3 regions of the Citrobacter enshiensis genome follow, and region 1 is predicted to be linked to each of the others. Evidence: predicted binding sites of a transcription regulator. Region 1 holds the regulator's gene; each other region holds the start of a gene.
What was found. Region 1 encodes CRP, which controls carbon source genes, mostly activating them, when cyclic AMP is high. Its sites were predicted from a motif close to ATGTGANNNNNNTCACAT; they were not measured.

Region 1 (4,270 bases):
CAATTTCACACGATTCCAGATAGCGTTGCGCAAGGTCTGGCGTCAGCATCGTATGTTCCCGCGCCAGCGTTGTCATCGCATTGATGTGCTCGACAATAAACTGGCTGTGCGTCACCCACAGTTTCATATCTGCCAGATAGTGCGCGTTAAATCCGGGTTCCTGCATGGACTGATTCAGCGAGTTGTACAGCGTGTTGTGCGCCTGATTGACACGCATACGCTGATACGCGAGCGGCGTTGCCTGTGGATTGTCGCTGAGGATCAGGCGTATAGCTTCCTGGTCGGCTTCCAGCGCGTCGTGGGCGTTTTTGCGCAACAGACCGCTCTGCCACTGCGGCCAGAGCCAGACCGTCCCGCCAAACGCGATCAGGCAGCCAATCACCGTGTCAATAAACCGCGGCACAATGTACTGCTCGCCGTTTAACGTCAGCAATTGCAGGGTATACACCGCAGTGACCGTAAACCCGACCGTTGCCCAGCCGTAGTTTTTACGAATGATCAGATAGCTCACCAGCGTAATGACCAGCATGCCCGCCAGTGTGAAGCCTTCGGGGATGTGGAAGTGTAGCGTCACGCCCGCAATCACCAACCCGACCAGCGTGCCCGCCGAACGGTGCAGTATGCGAACCCGCGTCGCACCGTAGCCGTTTTGCGTTACAAACAGAACCGTCATCAGGATCCAGTACGGTTTTGGCAGATGTAACGCGCTCCCCATCAGACTGGCGATACTCAGCATGACGCTGATGCGCCCGGCATTTCGCAGTGCGGGCGATTTGAATGACAGATAGTTTTTTAGCGCCGGGATCAGCGGGAGTCGACGCTGTTTATCCGCCATCAGGTCACGGGCATACAGCGGGCGTTGGGTCCGCAATACGCGGGCAATGCGGCTAAAGTGCCAGTAACAGAACTGACCCACCGGGTTATCGGGATGCTGGTTGGCAATTTTCTCGAGCGCGCCAATCTGCTTTTCCATGGAAAAGCGAGTCGGCAGGCGGTGATACAGAATATCATCCGCCAGGATGCGTAAGCGCGCAGCGACCGTTTGCGCGTTCCAGCGAATCACCTGCTCTGCATGGCTGCGTTCGACCAGCTTTTGCACCTCTTCCGGCTGATGCAGGCTGACGGAGATATGTTCCTGTAAGTCCAGCGCTTCCTGGAAGGCCCGCAGCAGGCGTTTATATTCATTATTGTGATGCGCCGACAGCATGTGCATTTGCTGGTAACACTGGGTGATGAGATCCACCGCTTTCTGTTGGCGTACCAACAAGGGCGGCAGCGCTTTTTCAGGATCGGCGTGCTGGGTGAGCAGGCTGTATTTGGCTTCGCAGTAGTCGGCCAGCTCGCGGTACAACAAACTGAGCGACTCGCGTAGCGGTTGTTCACGCCAGAGCCAGAACCAAAACCAGTTAAAAAGCCCGTACCACAGGGTGCCCAGGGCATAGATCAGCAACGGTTCCCAGACGGGCATGTTACCGGCCAGGCTTAGCGTGAAAATGGCGGCGATAAGCGAAGCCGGCAGGAGTCGGGCATGCAAGGCGCTGAGTTCCGCCGTCACGCCAAGAATCAGCGTTAACCCCGTCAGAATCAGCGGCAGCGGTATTGCTTGCGCGAGCAGTAGCTGCATGACCAGGCTGCATCCGGCAAACAGCGATGCGCCAATGACTAAGCGTTTGAAAAAGCGTTTGTGGGGGGTATCAAGCCCGGCAATGTTGCAGCAGGCGGGAACGAGAGAAAAGAGCAATCCCAGATGCAACTGACCAATGATAAGACCAATCGCCACAGGCAAACACAGCACCAGCGTTTGCCGCAGTGCGTAGTTGATTTCAGGATGATAGATCAGTCTTCGCCACATCGGTGCCAACAAAAATGGCGCATTACAGGGTAATGCGCTATTTCGACGGGGTTAACGAGTGCCGTAGACGACGATGGTCTTACCGTGCGCTGAGATCAGGTTCTGATCTTCCAGCATTTTCAGAATACGACCAACGGTTTCGCGAGAACAGCCAACGATCTGACCGATCTCCTGACGGGTGATTTTGATTTGCATGCCGTCCGGGTGAGTCATCGCATCGGGTTGTTTCGCCAGGTTCAGCAGAGTCTGAGCGATACGACCGGTTACGTCGAGGAAGGCAAGGTTGCCGACTTTTTCGGACGTAACTTGCAGGCGACGAGCCATCTGGGAAGACAGGCGCATCAGAATATCCGGGTTTACCTGGATCAGTTGGCGAAATTTTTTGTAGGAGATTTCAGCGACTTCACAGGCCGTTTTTGCACGTACCCATGCACTGCGTTCCTGGCCTTCTTCAAACAGGCCTAATTCGCCAATGAAATCGCCCTGATTCAGATAAGAAAGGATCATCTCTTTCCCTTCTTCGTCTTTAATCAGCACTGCCACTGAGCCTTTAACGATGTAGTACAACGTTTCTGCTTTTTCACCCTGGTGAATCAGCGTGCTCTTCGACGGGTACTTATGAATGTGGCAATGAGACAAGAACCATTCGAGAGTCGGGTCTGTTTGCGGTTTGCCAAGCACCATGCGCGGTTATCCTCTGTTATAAGCTGTCTCCAGAGCCAGAAAACGACGCTGTCTCTGGGGTTGCCAAAATATGCTTCCCGCTGCCAGGGAAGGGGGCTGCTAAAAATGTACTGCAGCCTGTAATGTGATGTCCTCTGCATACATGCAGTACGTCAATGTATTACTGTAGCATCCTGACTGTTTTAGCATAGCTTTCGCCGTGTGTCTCCTGGTGTCTCGCTTCAGCATGATGCAGGTCGCCTTCCATTGCGAGATTTGTTATGTCCGCGTAATCTGTCAGGAAAATTGAAACATTGGAGTTACGAAATATGCAAGCGCGTGTGAAATGGGTCGAAGGGTTAACCTTCCTGGGAGAGTCTGCTTCCGGCCACCAGATTTTGATGGATGGTAACTCCGGTGATAAAGCGCCGAGTCCGATGGAAATGGTGTTAATGGCCGCGGGTGGCTGCAGTGCGATTGATGTGGTGTCTATTTTGCAAAAGGGACGCCAGGACGTGACCAACTGCGAAGTGAAGCTCACTTCTGAGCGTCGTGAAGAGGCGCCGCGTCTGTTTACGCATATCAATCTGCATTTTATTGTGACCGGCAATGAACTGAAAGATGCCGCCGTTTCGCGAGCTGTTGATCTTTCTGCAGAAAAATATTGTTCCGTTGCGTTAATGCTGGAAAAAGCGGTGAATATCACGCATTCATATGAAGTGATTGCCGCGTGATCTCACGTTGCCGGAGGGCGTGACGCTTATCCGGCAACGCTGCATATTATTCGATTTTTTTGCCTTCCATCAGTCGCTGAACCAGCGGCAGCATGATCAACTCCATTGCCAGTCCCATTTTGCCGCCCGGCACGACTAATGTATTGATGTGTGAAATAAATGAGCCCTGAAGCATCGCCAGTAACCAGGGGAAATCGATCCCTTCCAGATTGCGAAAATGAATAACGACAAAGCTTTCGTCTAATGACGGGATGCCTTTTGCCGCGAAGGGATTCGAGGTGTCCACAGTGGGCACGCGCTGGAAGTTAATATGCGTACGGGAGAACTGCGGGGTGATAAAGTTGATGTAATCATCCATGGAACGGACCACCGAATCCATCACCGCTTCGCGGGAGTGCCCACGTTCGCCAGTGTCGCGGATCAGTTTCTGTATCCACTCCAGGTTAACGATCGGTACTACGCCAACCAGCAAATCCACATGGCGCGCAACGTTATGGTGCGGCGTCACTACGCCGCCGTGCAGCCCTTCATAGAACAGGACGTCGGTCGGTTCGGGCAAGGGTTGCCATGGCGTAAAGGTTCCCGGCACCTGATTCCACGGTACTGCTTCATCGTAGGTATGCAGATATTTCCGCGACTGGCCTTTGCCCGCTTGTCCGTATTCGCTGAACGTTTGTTCCAGCAGACCAAAATCATTAGCTTCGGGGCCGAAATAACTGATATGTCGCCCGGCGTCCCGCGCTTTGCGGATCGCCATGTCCATTTCCGGGCGGGTATAGCGATGAAAGCTGTCGCCTTCCACCTCGGCGGCGCGCAGATTTAACTGTGCAAAAATTTTACGGAACGCGAGGCTGGTGGTGGTGGTCCCCGCGCCGCTGGACCCTGTTACCGCAATCACCGGATGTTTGGCAGACATAACAACTCCATGAATAAACACTCGTTTTAGTATAGTCGGCCCTCAGCGGCGGATTACTCGTGCAACTGTTTTCTGGGCATGATGTTGACCGTTTCGTGGAGTTCA
Region 2 (4,270 bases), 2.2 Mb from region 1:
CTGACCGCCCAATGAACCGTCATAAGCGAAAATCGGGAAACCTTCCGCTTCCAGTTTCGCGATGGATTCCACCACTGCCGGATAACGCGCCAGGACATCGGCGGGGATTTCCGGCAGGCTGATGCTTTCTGCGATAATGCGATTCTTCACATAACGTTCAAAAACTTCAGACAGCCCCTGAACGCGCGCTTCATTAGGCGTATTACCGGCGGACATCCCGTTAGAAACGTACAGGTTGCCGATAATATTCATCGGAATATATACGGTCTTGTTATCAGACTGGCGGGTAAACGGCAGACCGCAGACGCCGCGCTCTTCGTTACCGGACTGCAGGTCAATCAGCATGCTGCCGGTCAGTTCATTTTCCGGATCGTAGAACGCGCGCAGACGCGCATCCAGCAGACCTTCAGGAACGTCGTCATCTTCGGTTAACGGGAACCATTTTTCGTTCGGGTAATGTACGAACGGGCCATTGGCGATGGTTTCACCGAGCCAAAAATCAGCAAAGAAATAGTTAGTAGACAGACGCTCAAAATATTCGCCCAGCGCGGAGGCCAGTGCTGCTTTTTTGGTCGCGCCTTTACCGTTGGTGAAGCACAGCGCGCACTCTTTGTCGCGAATGTGCACAGACCAGACGTTTGGCACCGGATTCAGCCAGGAGGCCTCTTCAATATGGAAACCAAGGTCGAGCAGTTTTTGCTGAAAGCGAGCGATGGAATCTTCCAGAGCAGCGTCTTTGCCAGGGATAAATGTTTGCGTCATGAAAATCACTTTTGTCGTACGGAAAGCGCGCAATGATACGGGTTTTCCCGGCATGGCGCTATCGTCACCGGTCCTTCGGCGTAAATAAAAGTATTGACTATGCTTTTACAAAACTCACCCGCGCAAGGGCATAAAAATGAAGGCGTTCGATTGGCAACGTATGGCGCTGGATAACGTACCACTGGAGTTTCTGGGTGAAGTTGCGCTGCGAAGTTTCTATACCTTTGTTCTGGTGTTCCTTTTTCTGAAGATGACCGGACGCCGTGGCGTTCGGCAGATGTCGCTCTTTGAAGTGTTGATCATTTTGACGCTGGGATCGGCTGCCGGGGATGTCGCGTTTTATGATGATGTTCCACTGCTCCCGGTGTTGGTCGTTTTTCTCTCACTGGCCTTGCTTTATCGGTTGGTCATGTGGCTGATGGCGCACAGCGAGAAACTGGAAGATATGCTGGAAGGCAAGCCCGTGGTGATCATTGAAGACGGTGAACTGGCCTGGTCGAAGCTCGGGCGGGCGAATATGACCGAGTTTGAGTTCTTTATGGAACTGCGTCTAAATGGCGTTGAACAACTGGGGCAGGTGAAACTCGCTATCCTGGAAACCAATGGACAAATTAGCGTCTATTTTTTTGCCGACGAAGAAGTGAAGTCTGGACTCAGCATTCTGCCTAAACAGTGCACGCAGCGATTTAAAGTCGTTCCCGAGGCGGGGGACTACGCCTGCGTGCGTTGCAGCGAAGTGATCAAGATGCAAGCTGGCGATCATCAATTATGTCCGCGCTGTGCAAATCCAGAATGGTCGAAGGCAAGTCAGGCAAAACGGATCGTCTGACAGCAAAAATATCGGTTTTAACCCGGCAAACCGACAGATTCTGTTGTGTGATGCACCGCTCATTTTTGCTCCGGTCAGTTTTACCCATTGCGGCGCGTGTCACTGAATGATAAAACCGATATCCACAGGAATAACGTATATCCAATGTCTGTCGTTCTGCTGTTCGCAACCGACGGGATGTTGAGTTGATAACAATACAACGTGGTGAGGGGAAATGGCTCAGGTCTTCAATTTTAGTTCAGGTCCGGCAATGCTACCGGCAGACGTGCTTAAACTGGCGCAACAGGATCTCTGTGACTGGCAGGGTCTTGGCACATCAGTAATGGAAATTAGCCACCGCGGCAAAGAGTTCATCCAGGTCGCAGAGGAAGCAGAGAAAGATTTTCGCGATCTCCTCAGTATCCCCTCTAACTACAAAGTATTGTTCTGTCATGGCGGCGGTCGTGGTCAGTTTGCCGCTGTTCCGCTCAATATTCTGGGCGATAAAACGACGGCGGATTATGTTGACGCCGGATACTGGGCCGCCAGCGCCATTAAAGAAGCCAAAAAATACTGCACCCCCAATGTGATTGACGCCAAAGTCACCGTTGACGGTCTGCGTGCGGTTACGCCGATGAGCGAATGGCAACTGTCCGATAATGCCGCCTATTTGCACTACTGCCCGAACGAAACCATCGACGGTATCGCAATCAATGAAACACCGAATTTTGCGTCTGATGTGGTCGTGACCGCCGATCTCTCTTCTACGATTCTCTCTACGCCGCTGGATGTTTCCCGTTATGGCGTGATTTATGCGGGTGCGCAGAAAAATATCGGTCCCGCAGGTCTGACGATTGTTATCGTTCGTGAAGATTTGCTGGGCAAAGCGCATACATCCTGTCCGTCTATCCTTGACTACAGCGTGCTGAACGAGAACGACTCAATGTTCAATACGCCGCCAACATTCGCCTGGTATCTCTCTGGCCTGGTCTTCAAATGGCTGAAAGAGCAGGGCGGCGTGGCCGCGATGGATAAAATCAATCAACAAAAGGCCGAACTGCTGTATGGCGTGATTGATAACAGTGATTTCTATCGTAACGATGTGGCGAAATCTAACCGCTCCCGCATGAACGTACCGTTCCAGCTGGCTGACAGCGCGCTGGATAAACACTTCCTGGAGGAGTCATTTGCAGCAGGTTTACATGCGCTGAAAGGCCATCGTGTGGTGGGGGGAATGCGCGCCTCTATCTATAACGCCATGCCTCTTGAAGGCGTTAAAGCACTGACCGATTTCATGATCGATTTCGAGCGTCGCCGCGGCTAATTGGCTGTACTTTTTCATCCCCACAGCGTGCCTGTGGGGTTTTTATTTCTGTTTTTGAGAGTTGAGTTTCATGGAATCCCTGACGTTACAACCTATCGCGCGGGTCGATGGCACCATTAATCTGCCTGGCTCCAAGAGTGTGTCAAACCGCGCTTTGCTACTGGCGGCGTTAGCTCGCGGCACCACTGTTCTGACTAACCTGCTGGACAGCGATGACGTTCGCCATATGCTGAGTGCGCTGAGTGCGCTGGGGATTGAGTACACCCTTTCTGCCGATCGTACCCGCTGTGAGATCAACGGCAACAGTGGCGCACTGCAGGCTGAAGGTTCGCTGGAACTGTTCCTTGGCAATGCGGGAACCGCCATGCGGCCACTGGCGGCCGCGTTGTGCCTGGGGACGAACGATATCGTGCTGACGGGCGAACCGCGCATGAAAGAACGTCCGATTGGACACCTCGTGGATGCCTTGCGTCAGGGCGGGGCGAATATCGAGTACCTGGAGCAGGAAAACTATCCGCCGTTACGTCTGCGCGGTGGCTTTACCGGTGGGCAGGTTGAGGTCGACGGCAGTGTTTCCAGCCAGTTTCTCACCGCATTGTTGATGACCGCGCCGCTGGCGCCGCAAGATTCGACGATTGTGATCAAAGGCGAACTGGTTTCCAAACCGTATATCGATATCACGCTGAATCTGATGAAAACGTTTGGCGTAGAGATTGAGAACCAGAATTACCAGCGTTTTGTCGTCAGGGGGGGACAGCAGTATCAGTCTCCGGGGGGGTATCTTGTGGAAGGGGATGCCTCTTCTGCTTCGTATTTCCTCGCGGCGGGCGCCATTAAAGGCGGTACGGTGAAGGTGACCGGTATTGGCCGTAACAGCATGCAGGGCGATATTCGTTTTGCCGATGTGCTGGAAAAAATGGGCGCAACAGTAACCTGGGGCGACAATTTTATTGCCTGCACGCGCGGTGAATTAAATGCCATTGATATGGACATGAACCATATCCCGGATGCGGCAATGACCATTGCAACTGCGGCATTGTTTGCGAAAGGCACGACGACGCTGCGTAATATCTATAACTGGCGTGTGAAAGAGACCGATCGCTTATTTGCAATGGCCACCGAGCTGCGTAAAGTGGGTGCCGAAGTAGAAGAAGGGCACGATTTCATTCGCATCACGCCGCCTGCTCAATTGCAGTTTGCCGAGATTGGAACGTACAACGACCACCGCATGGCGATGTGCTTCTCGCTGGTGGCGTTATCCGACACGCCGGTAACGATTCTTGATCCTAAATGTACCGCTAAAACGTTCCCGGATTATTTCGAGCAGTTGGCGCGAATGAGTACCCCTGCCTGAATCCTGCCTGAATAATGAATAC
Region 3 (4,270 bases), 480 kb from region 1:
TCTGGCGTGCCGATCTCACCGAGAAGTACGCACAAATTAAAGATATCGTTGGCAAACGTTCCCTGTGGGTCGCCTCTTCCTGCTCCCTGCTGCACAGCCCGATCGATCTCAGCGTGGAAACGCGTCTGGATGCGGAAGTGAAAAGCTGGTTTGCCTTCGCCCTGCAAAAATGTGGCGAGCTGGCGCTGCTGCGCGATGCGCTGAACAGCGGCGATACCGCGAAACTGGCGGAATGGAGCGCCCCGATTCAGGCGCGTCGCCACTCAACCCGTGTACATAATGCGGCAGTGGAAAAACGTCTGGCGGCGATCACCGCCCAGGACAGCCAGCGCGCGAATGCCTATGAAGTACGTGCCGAAGCCCAACGTGCACGCTTTAAACTGCCCGCATGGCCGACCACGACCATCGGTTCATTCCCGCAAACCACGGAAATTCGTGGCCTGCGCCTGGACTTCAAAAAAGGCAATCTCGACGCCAACAACTATCGTACCGGCATCGCAGAGCACATCAAACAGGCGATTGTTGAGCAGGAACGCTTAGGCCTCGACGTGCTGGTGCACGGCGAAGCCGAGCGTAACGACATGGTGGAATACTTTGGCGAGCACCTCGACGGGTTCGTCTTTACCCAGAACGGTTGGGTACAGAGCTACGGTTCCCGATGCGTGAAGCCGCCGGTGGTGATCGGCGACGTCAGCCGCCCGGAAGCGATTACCGTCGAGTGGGCGAAGTACGCCCAGTCCCTGACCGACAAACCGGTGAAAGGCATGCTGACCGGTCCGGTGACCATTCTGTGCTGGTCCTTCCCGCGCGAAGACGTAACCCGCGAAACCATCGCCAAACAGATTGCCCTGGCGCTGCGTGACGAAGTGGCAGATCTGGAAGCCGCAGGGATTGGCATCATCCAGATCGACGAACCGGCGCTGCGCGAAGGTTTACCGCTGCGTCGCAGCGACTGGGTGGCGTATCTGGCGTGGGGCGTGGAAGCCTTCCGCATCAACGCCGCTGTGGCGAAGGATGACACCCAGATCCACACTCACATGTGTTACTGCGAGTTTAACGACATCATGGATTCGATTGCGGCGCTGGACGCTGACGTTATCACCATTGAAACCTCGCGTTCCGACATGGAGTTGCTGGAGTCCTTCGAAGAGTTTGATTACCCGAACGAAATCGGGCCGGGCGTGTATGACATTCACTCGCCGAACGTGCCGAGCGTGGAGTGGATCGAAGCACTGCTGAAGAAAGCCGAGCAGCGTATCCCGGCGGAGCGTCTGTGGGTGAACCCGGACTGCGGCCTCAAAACCCGCGGCTGGCCGGAAACCCGCGCGGCGCTGGCGAACATGGTGCAGGCGGCGCAGAATTTGCGTCAGGGGTAGTACTCCAGGCCCGGTAAGCGAAAGCGCCACCGGGCATTTTGTCGGGTGGTGGCTTCGCCTCACCCGACCAGGAGTTACTTTTTACTTCCATACTGCGCAAACCACGCCAGCATTCTCTGCCAGCCATCTTTCGCTGACTCTTCGTGATAGCTCGGGCGGTAATCCGCATTAAACGCATGTCCCGCATCCGGGTAGACGACAATCTCCGTTTTGGCGTTGGCGGCACGGAGCGCATGACGCATGGTTTCCACGGAATCAACAGGAATGCTGGTGTCTTGCCCGCCGTACAGTCCCAAGACCGGGGCATTCAGATCCGTTGTGATATCCACGGGCTGTTTCGGGGAGTTCAGCGTTTTGTCGCCCACCAGTTTGCCGTACCACGCCACGGCAGCCTTTAACTGTGGATTATGCGCAGCATACAGCCAGGTAATACGTCCACCCCAACAGAAACCGGTAATCATCAGGCGATGGACATCACCGCCGTTGCGGGAAGCCCAACTGGCGACATGGTCCAGGTCCGCCAGCACTTGCGAATCAGGAACTTTGGCCACCAGACCACTCAGTAACGTGGGTATATCGGCAAAATCGTTAGGATCGCCTTCACGGAAATAGAGCTCTGGTGCGATAGCCAGAAACCCTTCCAGTGCCAGGCGGCGGCAAACGTCGCGAATATGTTCATGCACGCCAAAAATTTCTTGCACCACGATGACAATTGGCAGTGCGCCGTCACTGTTTCTAGGGCGAGCGTGATATGCCGGCATATCATCGCCCTGAGAGGGAATCGACGTCAGTCCAGCGATGATGGCGTCATCCGTCGTATGAACAATGGTAGAGGCAAGAGGTGAAGCTGCAGGTGCAAAACCCGGTTGTTGTGTCTTCGTCATGGTATTCTCCGTACCCTTAAGAAAATTAGCGCAATGTTAAATATAGACAGCATGCAACAAATCACATTGCCTGAAACGGTCTATCTTTTGTGCAACGGTGAGTGATATCGATAGGTTTGTGTGATGTGGATCGCTATTTTATGGAAATCCAATGCAATTTATTTACATCATGGTGATGGGTGTCACGAAAATGTTTTGAGTCCTTCGGTAGAGTGTCTTTTTGCTGCTTCTGACAAAACCAATTCACAGAGGAGTTGTATATGTCCAAGTCTGATGTTTTTCATCTCGGCCTCACTAAAAACGATTTACAAGGGGCTACGCTTGCCATCGTCCCTGGCGATCCGGAGCGTGTGGAAAAGATCGCTGCGCTGATGGATAAGCCGGTTAAGCTGGCATCCCATCGCGAGTTCACTACGTGGCGTGCTGAACTGGATGGCAAAGCAGTGATTGTTTGCTCTACCGGTATTGGCGGCCCGTCTACCTCTATCGCTGTGGAAGAGCTGGCACAGTTGGGCATTCGTACTTTCCTGCGCATTGGCACTACCGGCGCGATTCAACCGCACATTAACGTTGGCGACGTACTGGTCACCACCGCCTCTGTTCGTCTGGACGGTGCAAGCCTGCATTTCGCGCCGATGGAGTTCCCGGCCGTGGCAGACTTTGCCTGTACCACCGCGCTGGTTGAAGCGGCGAAATCCATTGGCGCGACGACACACATTGGTGTTACGGCGTCTTCTGACACCTTCTATCCAGGCCAGGAACGTTACGATACCTTCTCTGGTCGTGTAGTCCGCAACTTCAAAGGCTCCATGGAAGAGTGGCAGTCAATGGGTGTCATGAACTATGAAATGGAATCCGCAACGCTGCTAACCATGTGTGCAAGCCAGGGTCTGCGTGCTGGTATGGTGGCGGGCGTTATCGTCAACCGCACCCAGCAAGAGATTCCCAATGCAGAAACGATGAAGCAAACAGAAAGCCACGCAGTGAAAATTGTGGTGGAAGCGGCGCGTCGTCTGCTGTAATTCTCTCTTCTCTTGTCAAAGGCCGATGCGTTCGGCCTTTTTATTTTGCGTAGCCCCTCGCAGGAAATTCCTTTTAAACTGGACGTTTATACAGCACAATTCTATTTTGTGCGGGTAAAGTCTGTTCCATCAGGCTTACGTCGTTTATGCAGGAGGCGTTGTGGATATCTCAATCATTGTTTATGCGGTTATCGCATTGGTGGGCATTGCGATTGGCTGGTTGATGGCCAGCTACCAGCATGCGCAACAGAAAGCCGAACAATTTGCCGAGCGTGAAGAGCTGGTCGCGGATTTAAGCGCGACAAAACAGCAGCTTGCTCAGAGCGATCACTGGCGCGATGAATGCGAATTGCTCAACAATGAGTTACGCAGTCTGCGTAGTATTAATACCTCCCTGGAAGCTGACCTGCGTGAAGTCACCACCCGTATGGAAGCAACACAGCAGCATGCAGAAGACAAAATCCGCCAGATGATCAATAGCGAACAGCGTCTGAGCGAGCAGTTTGAAAACCTGGCAAACCGGATATTTGAGCAAAGTAACCGCCGGGTCGATGAGCAAAATCGCCAGAGCCTTAATGGCCTGCTTACGCCACTGCGTGAACAGTTGGATGGTTTCCGGCGTCAGGTGCAGGACAGCTTTGGTCAGGAAGCGCGTGAACGTCACACTCTGGCGCACGAAATTCGCAATCTCCAACAGTTGAATGCACAGATGGCTCAGGAAGCGGTCAACCTGACGCGTGCGCTCAAAGGTGACAACAAAACCCAGGGTAACTGGGGAGAAGTGGTGTTGACGCGCGTGCTGGAGGCATCGGGCTTGCGTGAAGGTTATGAATACGAAACGCAGGTGAGTATTGAAAACGATGCCCGCTCCCGGATGCAACCGGATGTGATTGTGCGTTTACCGCAGGGCAAGGACGTCGTGATTGACGCCAAAATGACGCTGGTTGCATACGAGCGCTATTTCAACGCACAAGATGATTACACCCGC

Region 2: the regulator CRP is predicted to act here: its motif matches at 1,637-1,654, upstream of serC (3-phosphoserine/phosphohydroxythreonine transaminase).
Region 3: the regulator CRP is predicted to act here: its motif matches at 2,379-2,396, upstream of udp (uridine phosphorylase).

The regions. Positions count from the first base shown of each region.
Region 1 is NZ_CP119862.1:367,874-372,143, forward strand. Features, by position in the region: gene P2W74_RS01650 (YccS/YhfK family putative transporter) at 1-1,852, opposite strand, end outside; gene crp (cAMP-activated global transcriptional regulator CRP) at 1,904-2,536, opposite strand; gene P2W74_RS01660 (OsmC family protein) at 2,845-3,249, shown strand; gene P2W74_RS01665 (phosphoribulokinase) at 3,296-4,165, opposite strand; gene P2W74_RS01670 (YheU family protein) at 4,219-4,270, opposite strand, start outside.
Region 2 is NZ_CP119862.1:3,083,244-3,087,513, reverse strand. Features, by position in the region: gene ycaO (30S ribosomal protein S12 methylthiotransferase accessory factor YcaO) at 1-762, opposite strand, end outside; gene P2W74_RS14940 (DUF421 domain-containing protein) at 899-1,591, shown strand; gene serC (3-phosphoserine/phosphohydroxythreonine transaminase) at 1,806-2,894, shown strand; gene aroA (3-phosphoshikimate 1-carboxyvinyltransferase) at 2,965-4,248, shown strand.
Region 3 is NZ_CP119862.1:4,799,296-4,803,565, reverse strand. Features, by position in the region: gene metE (5-methyltetrahydropteroyltriglutamate--homocysteine S-methyltransferase) at 1-1,376, shown strand, start outside; gene P2W74_RS22835 (dienelactone hydrolase family protein) at 1,451-2,260, opposite strand; gene udp (uridine phosphorylase) at 2,521-3,282, shown strand; gene rmuC (DNA recombination protein RmuC) at 3,443-4,270, shown strand, end outside.